One region of the Actinoplanes sp. CA-252034 genome, then DNA from elsewhere that is predicted to be linked to it. Evidence: riboswitches for the same ligand, from Rfam matches in the RefSeq annotation. Region 1 holds a riboswitch; each other region holds the start of a gene.
What was found. A riboswitch is a leader RNA that binds a small molecule or an ion and turns the genes downstream of it on or off. The one in region 1 is predicted to bind S-adenosylmethionine.
Positions count from the first base shown of each region.

Region 2: linked by a shared signal. The riboswitch ahead of thrC (threonine synthase) and the one ahead of ACQPZW_RS33110 (GNAT family N-acetyltransferase) in region 1 are both predicted to bind S-adenosylmethionine.
Region 3: linked by a shared signal. The riboswitch ahead of ACQPZW_RS13225 (aminotransferase class V-fold PLP-dependent enzyme) and the one ahead of ACQPZW_RS33110 (GNAT family N-acetyltransferase) in region 1 are both predicted to bind S-adenosylmethionine.

Region 1 covers NZ_CP191846.1:7,269,947-7,272,206, forward strand. The annotation lists gene ACQPZW_RS33105 (HNH endonuclease family protein) at 161-703, shown strand; gene ACQPZW_RS33110 (GNAT family N-acetyltransferase) at 777-1,364, opposite strand; SAM riboswitch class IV at 1,379-1,495, opposite strand; gene ACQPZW_RS33115 (hypothetical protein) at 1,918-2,067, shown strand.
Region 2 covers NZ_CP191846.1:10,329,327-10,331,586, forward strand. The annotation lists gene thrC (threonine synthase) at 1-958, opposite strand, end outside; SAM riboswitch class I at 968-1,106, opposite strand; gene ACQPZW_RS46805 (GNAT family N-acetyltransferase) at 1,239-2,147, opposite strand; gene ACQPZW_RS46810 (ABC transporter permease) at 2,216-2,260, opposite strand, start outside.
Region 3 covers NZ_CP191846.1:2,941,889-2,944,148, reverse strand. The annotation lists gene ACQPZW_RS13225 (aminotransferase class V-fold PLP-dependent enzyme) at 1-1,207, opposite strand, end outside; SAM riboswitch class IV at 1,224-1,339, opposite strand; gene ACQPZW_RS13220 (DUF1684 domain-containing protein) at 1,413-2,198, shown strand; gene ACQPZW_RS13215 (M20 family metallopeptidase) at 2,208-2,260, shown strand, end outside.

The DNA.
Region 1 (2,260 bases):
CATCCGGCGACGTGCGGCTGCCGTAGAAGTGTGTGGTCCGAATCGGACGACACGAAGGAGCCGTTCATGCCCCTCTCCCCCGCCCCCTGATGGCCGGCCTCACCGCCGCGCTGATCACGATCGGTCTGCTGGCCGCCCCCGCCCAGGCCGCCCCACCGGAATCCCGTCGAAGTCGACGGCCCAGACATACCTCAGCGCGCTGACCGTCGCGGCCGAGGCCAACGCGAGCACCTACGATCGTGATCTGTTTCCGCACTGGATCACCATCTCCGGGACCTGCAACACCCGCGAGACGGTCCTGAAGCGGGACGGCTCCAACGTGGTCGTCAGCTCCGCGTGCGCCGCCACCTCCGGCTCGTGGTATTCGTCCTACGACGGCGCGACCTGGACCGCGGCCTCCGACCTCGACATCGACCACGTGGTGCCGCTCGCCGAGGCGTGGCGTTCCGGCGCGAGCGCGTGGACCACCAGCAGGCGGCAGAGCTTCGCCAACGACCTGACCCGCCCGCAGCTGATCGCGGTCACCGACAACGTCAACCAGTCCAAGAGCGACCAGGACCCGTCGACGTGGCAGCCGTCGGTCACCTCGTACCGGTGCACCTACGCCAAGATGTGGATCGCGGTGAAGTACTACTACTCGCTGACACTCCAGTCGTCGGAGAAGACCGCGTTGCAGACCATGCTCAACACCTGCTCCAGCTGACCCCCCGTACCGGAGGGCGGGAGCCGCCGCTCTCCGGTACGGATCGGCCCGATGCCGCGCTGCGCCCGGTGTCCTATCGCGTCTCGGACAGCCGATGTTCCAGGTAGGCGCGACATTCCCGCCATTCCTCGGTCACCACGGAGAACAGCGCCGAATCCCGCAGCCGGCCCTCCTCCCCCGGCGCCCACGAGCGCGACCAGTTCCGCAGCACACCCTCGAACCGCGCGCCCACGCCCACGATCGCTGACCGTGACCGGGCGTTACGCGCGTCCGTGCTCATCCCCACCCGCTGCGCGCCCCAGTTCTCGAAAGCGTTCTTGAACAGCAGATACTTGGCCTCAAGATTGATCCCGGACCCCTGAGCCGACGCGGCCAGCCAGGTGAAACCGACATCGATCGCGGCCAGCGGCTTCCCGCGCGGATCCCAATAGGCGGTCACCCCGACGGCCCGGCCGGTCCGAAGACAGATCTGCGCGTACGGAGTCAAGCCGTCCCGCCCGATCTGCTCCGCAATGTATCCGTCGACGGTCGCGGCGGTCGGCACCCACGTCCAGTCGTAGGAGTCCCGCGACTCCTCAGCAGCCACGGCAAGCCCGGCGGCGTGACACTTGCCCAGCGGCTCGAGACGAACAAGACGGCCGTGCAGCACAGAATGATCCATGAGAGTCCCCTCGGGGTCGCGGCTTGCCCGGCGCGAACCGCACCGAACCCGGTCATCACCCGGGGCACCCCGCCCACGAAGCGGAGGGTTGCCGGCCAGCAAGCCGGGGCTTGACGCTGGCACTCATGACCTGCGCGCAACATACCACCGCCAATCCGCTCCCAGCGTCCCGTTTCCGCAGCCCCCACCACCCGCGCCCCGTTTCCGCAGCGCCCCAGCAGCGACCTGTTTCCGCACCGCCCCACCACCCGCACCCTGCTCCCGCACCGCCCCACCATGCGCGCCCCGTTCCCGCACCGCCCCACCATGCGCGCCCTGTTTCGCAGCGCCCCGTTTCCGCAGCGCCCCCGCGTTCCGTTTCCGCAGCGCCCCGTTCCCCAGCGCCCCACCCGTAGCGCCGGCCACTACTCGAACGCCCGGCAGGTTGCCAGGGCCGACATCGCGCCGCCGCGGACACCCTCAGTTGGCAGGTCCGGTGGCCCGACAGCCGAGTTCTGGACGATTGATGCACTCGCTGCCCGGTCCGGGCACGCTTACCACCCATCGATGGGCGATGATCGAACCCGCACCCGGCAGCGGGCACACCCACGGCCACGGCCACGGCCACGGCCCCGGCCCCGGCACCATGCCCGCCCACACCAACGATCGGGTGCAGCTACGGCTGGACATCGACCACCACCGACGGGCGCTGCCACGGAGATGACAGGTTGCCGGCCGGGGAGGGCGGGACGATTGGCGCAAGAAGCGGTCGGCTTCGGGTTTCGTTTCTCGCGGCTGGCTGTGCCAGTTGAGGACCGGAGCCCACGCTCACGCGCCGCTCGGCACGCACAAGGACCTGTCGACGGACAAACCGCGGGCTACTGATTTGTCGCTTGGCAGTGGTGGTGAGCCAGCTT
Region 2 (2,260 bases), 3.1 Mb from region 1:
CGATGTTGAGGGACTTGGCGATGCCGGTCGGCTTCACCGGGGTGATCACGTCGGTGTCGGCGTGCAGGGCGACCGCGATCGGGTTGCAGCCCTCGGACTGGGCGCCGAAGACGGTCCAGCCGCCCTCCGGGGCCTCGGCCAGTCCGATCTCGACCAGCTCGCTGAACGCCTTGTCCACCTTGGTGAGCAGCTCGCCGGAGGCCATCGGGATGACCACCTGGGCCGGAATGCGCCAGCCCAGCTGCTCGGCCACCTCGTAGCCCAGCGTCTTGGAGCCCTCGGCGTAGAACGGGCGGACGTTCACGTTAACGAACGCGGTGTCCTCGAACTCGTCGGTCTCCACGAGCTCGCTGCACAGCCGGTTCACGTCGTCGTAGGAACCCTCGATGGCGACCAGCTCACCGCCGTACACCGCGGTCGTGATGATCTTGCCCTGCTCGAGGTCGGCCGGGATGAAGACGATGCTCGGCACACCGGCCCGGGCCGCGTGGGCGGCGACCGAGTTGGCCAGGTTGCCGGTCGAGGCGCAGGAGAACCGGTTGAAGCCCAGCTCCTTGGCCGCGGTGAGGGCCACCGAGACGACCCGGTCCTTGAACGAGTGCGTCGGGTTCTGCGAGTCGTCCTTGACGTAGAGCGGGGCCTCGATGCCGACCGCGGCGGCCAGCTGCGGGGCGGCCACCAGCGGGGTCAGACCGGGATCGAGGGTCACCCGGGTCGCCGGGTCCTGGCCCGCCGGCAGCAGAGCCGCGTAACGCCAGATGTTCTGCGGGCCCGCCTCGATCTGGGCCCGGGTCACCCGCGCGAGCGCCGCCTCGTCGTAGGCGACCTCGAGCGGGCCGAAACACTCGTAACAGGCGTGCTGCGCGGCGAGAGGATACTCAGCGCCGCAGGCACGACAGACGAGGCCGCGAGCGGGCGAGGTGGAGGCGGTGGAGGGTACGTCGACGACAGACGTCATTAGAGTTTCCTCTCATCTTTCCCCGCGGCGACCTGCCGTAACGGGGACGGAATTAGCACCTGCCACGCGCGGCTCGTCATCGAGAATCGCTGCGCGGTGGTTGCCGGGGCTTCGTCGGGCCGTATCCCTCTGCCCCTCTGGATGAGGTATTCAGTTGTTTCCAACACCTTACGACGAGATCCCGCGAACGCCACAGGAAGTTCCCGAGGTGTGAGCGACCTCCTTCTCCCCCGGCCGGTCGGCCTCACCCCCGCCGGTCGTCCTCACTCCCGGCCGGTCGTCATATCTCGGCGAGGCAGGAGATCTGGGTGCCGACCGGGCGGTAGCCGAGACGGTTGTTGACCGCGAGCATCGGCGCGTTCTCCTCGTCGTTGCTGGTGTAGGCGGTGCGTACACCGGAGGCTGCGGCCCGGCGCAGCGCTGCCGTCTTCACCAGGTGGGCCAGGCCGCGGCCGCGATGAGCCGGGACGGTGGCGGTCATGTCCGACCACATCCGGTCGCCGTCACGCAGCACCAGCGAGAACGACACGATCTCGCCGTCGGCCACGGCCGCGGTGCTGGCGTCCCGGTCCAGGCCCGGTTCGTCCCAGATCTCGTAGCGCCACAGCGGATAGGGCGTCGGCTGCGGCGGGGTCTCACCGGGCTCGTCGGTCGCGGCGGCCACATCCGCCTCGTACAGCGCCTTCTCCGCCAGCTCGCGCAGCCGCACCATCTGGATCCCGGCCGGCGCGGGAAGGAACGGCCGGTCGCCGAACCCGGTCAGATCCAGGGCCGAGAAGCGCATCTCGCGGGACGGCTCGAACCCGTGGGCGCGGGCGAACCCGACCGCCTCCGGCGCCGCCCAACTGCTCGCCCGGCACACCCCGATCGACCGCAGGTGGGTGATCGCCTCGGTGAGCAGGGCCGAGCCGATCCCCCGGCCTCGGCGCCGTGGGTGCACCTGCAACGCGATCCGGCCGAAGCCGGCGTCCGCCGAGCGGGTGTCCCGGAAGGCCGAGACCAGGCCGATGATCTCGCCGTCGCGCTCGGCCAGCAGGTGGATCCGGTTCCCGCCGGGTGGTGGATCGGCGAACATGCGGCGGGTGGAGGCCTCGCCACGGACCAGATAGGGATGGACCGCGGCGCGGAGCGCGGCCGCCGCGGCGGCGTCGTCGGGGTGGGCCGGGCGGATCGAGAAGTCAGCCGTCACGGCCGCCATGCCATCGCGCGCCCGCCCCGGCCGTCAACCGAATTGACGCCGCCGGGGCGGAAGCACTGTCAGGAGGTGACGTCCTTGCGGGTGAACCGGTAGAACGCGATGCC
Region 3 (2,260 bases), 4.3 Mb from region 1:
CCGTCCCGACCACCGCGGCCAGCGCCGCGACCGCCCGGTCGACGTCCTCGCCGGTGCTGCCCAGGCCGAAGCTGATCCGCAGCAGGCCGGGCACGCCGTCGCCGCACGCACCGGTCCGGTACGACCCGGTCAGGCGGCGGACCAGTGGGTGGGCGCAGAACTGGCCGGCCCGTACGCCGATGCCGTGCTCGCGGCTCAGCCTCCGGGCCACCGCGGCCGGATCGTGGCCGGGCAGCGCCAGCGACACGATGCCGACCCGCGGGTGGTCCGGGCCGAACAGGCTCACCTCGATCGCCCCGGGCACGCCGGCCAGCCCGGCCCGCAGCCGGGCCAGGAGCCGCTGCTCGTGCTCGTGCAGCGTCGCCCGGCCGGCCGCGGTGAGCGCCTCGCAGACCGCGGCCAGCGACACCGCGCCGAGCAGGTTCGGGGTGCCGCCCTCGTGCCGGGCGGGCCCGGTCGCCCAGGCCAGGTCACCGGGACGGTCACCGACCGCGGCGCTCGCGCCCCCACCGGCGAGGTACGGCTCAGCCGCGTCCAGCCAGTCGGAGCGGCCCACCAGCACCCCGGCACCGAACGGCGCGTACAGCTTGTGGCCGGAGAAGGCGAGGTAGTCGGCGCCCAGGTCGTCGAGGTCGACGGGCACGTGCGGGGCGAGCTGGGCGGCGTCGACGACGACCCGGGCGCCGTACGAGTGCGCCACGTCGGCGAGCTCACGCACCGGCCACACCTCGCCGGTCACGTTGCTCGCCCCGGTGACGGTGAACACCACCGGCCCGGTCAGCCCGTCGAGCGCCGATTTGAGCGCCGTGACCGCCTCGTCCGGCGAGGCGGGGGCGGGCAGGCGAAGCGGGTTCGGCCAGGGCAGCAGGTTGGCGTGGTGCTCGCCGTCGAACTGCACGGTGGTGGCGCCCGCGGGCAGGGCCCGGGCCAGCAGGTTGAGGGCGTCGGTGGTGTTGCGGGTGAAGATCACCGTGTCGCCGGGGCGGGCGCCGGTGAACTCGGCCACCACGTCGCGGGCCAGCTCGTAGGCGAGGGTGGACGCCTGCGAGCGCACTCCGGTGCCACGGTGCACGCTGCCGTACCGCGGAAGCAGGTCCTGCACCGCGTCGGCGGCCGCCCGCACGCAGGGGGCCGACGCCGCGTAGTCGAGGTGCACGAAATCGAGCTCATCGTCGGCACCGATGACGTCGAGTGGGGAAGATGGCATGACCGCGCCTCCACGGGTTCGCCGTTTGCCGCTGTCGGTCGACAGACGGCCCGGTCCTCACCCGGGGCACCCCGTCGCGAACGGAAGGGTTGCCGGCCAGCAAGCCGGGGCTACGCGCTGGCACTCATGACCTGCAGCCGAAATTAGCAGATGTCACGTCCACCGTCCATTTCCCACGCGACGAGTAGGGAATAGAGTCGTGTGCATGACGACCTCGTTCCAGCAGCAGTGGGACCAATGGCACACCGGGCACGAGAAGCGGCGCGCCGATCCGCACGGCTTCCTCGCGATCACCGGCCTGCACTGGCTCACCGAGACGCCGCAGAGCTTCGACGACGCCCCCGGCGCGTGGAGCACCGGGCCGTCCGGGGTCACCGTCGCCCTGGCCGAGGGTGAGTCCCTGACCACCGCCACCGGCACGATCACCGGCACGCACACGTTCGAGCCGATCGAGGAACGCGGCGACGTGATCGTGGAGCACGGCGACGTGCACATCGAGATCGCCCGGCGCGGTGGTCACGACGTGGTGCGGCCGCGGAGCCCGAGGAGCCCGCTGCTCACCGCCTACACCGGCACGCCCGCCTACCCGGCCGACGAGAAGTGGGTCGTGACCGGGCGGTTCGTGCGGTTCGACGAGCCACAGCCGACCACGGTGGGCTCGGTGGCCGAGGGCATCGAGCACGTCTACGAGTCGCCGGGCCGGGTCGAGTTCGAGGTGGGCGGCGAGCAGCTGTCGCTCATCGCGTTCAACGGGACCGCTCCCGGGTCGCTGTCCGTGCTGTTCACCGACGCGACCTCGGGGCTGACCACCTACGCGGCCAACCGGAGCCTGGCCGTCGCCGCGCCCGCCGAGGACGGCACGGTCACGCTCGACTTCAACCGGGCGACGAACCTGCCGTGCGCGTACGTCGACTTCGCGACCTGCCCGCTGCCCCCGGCCGGCAACAGGCTGCCGGTCGCGATCGAGGCGGGCGAGAGGATCCCGGCGTAGGGTCCCTCCATGGAGGAGCTCGCGGACCTGATCGCGATCCGCTCGACCGCGGATCGCCCGGA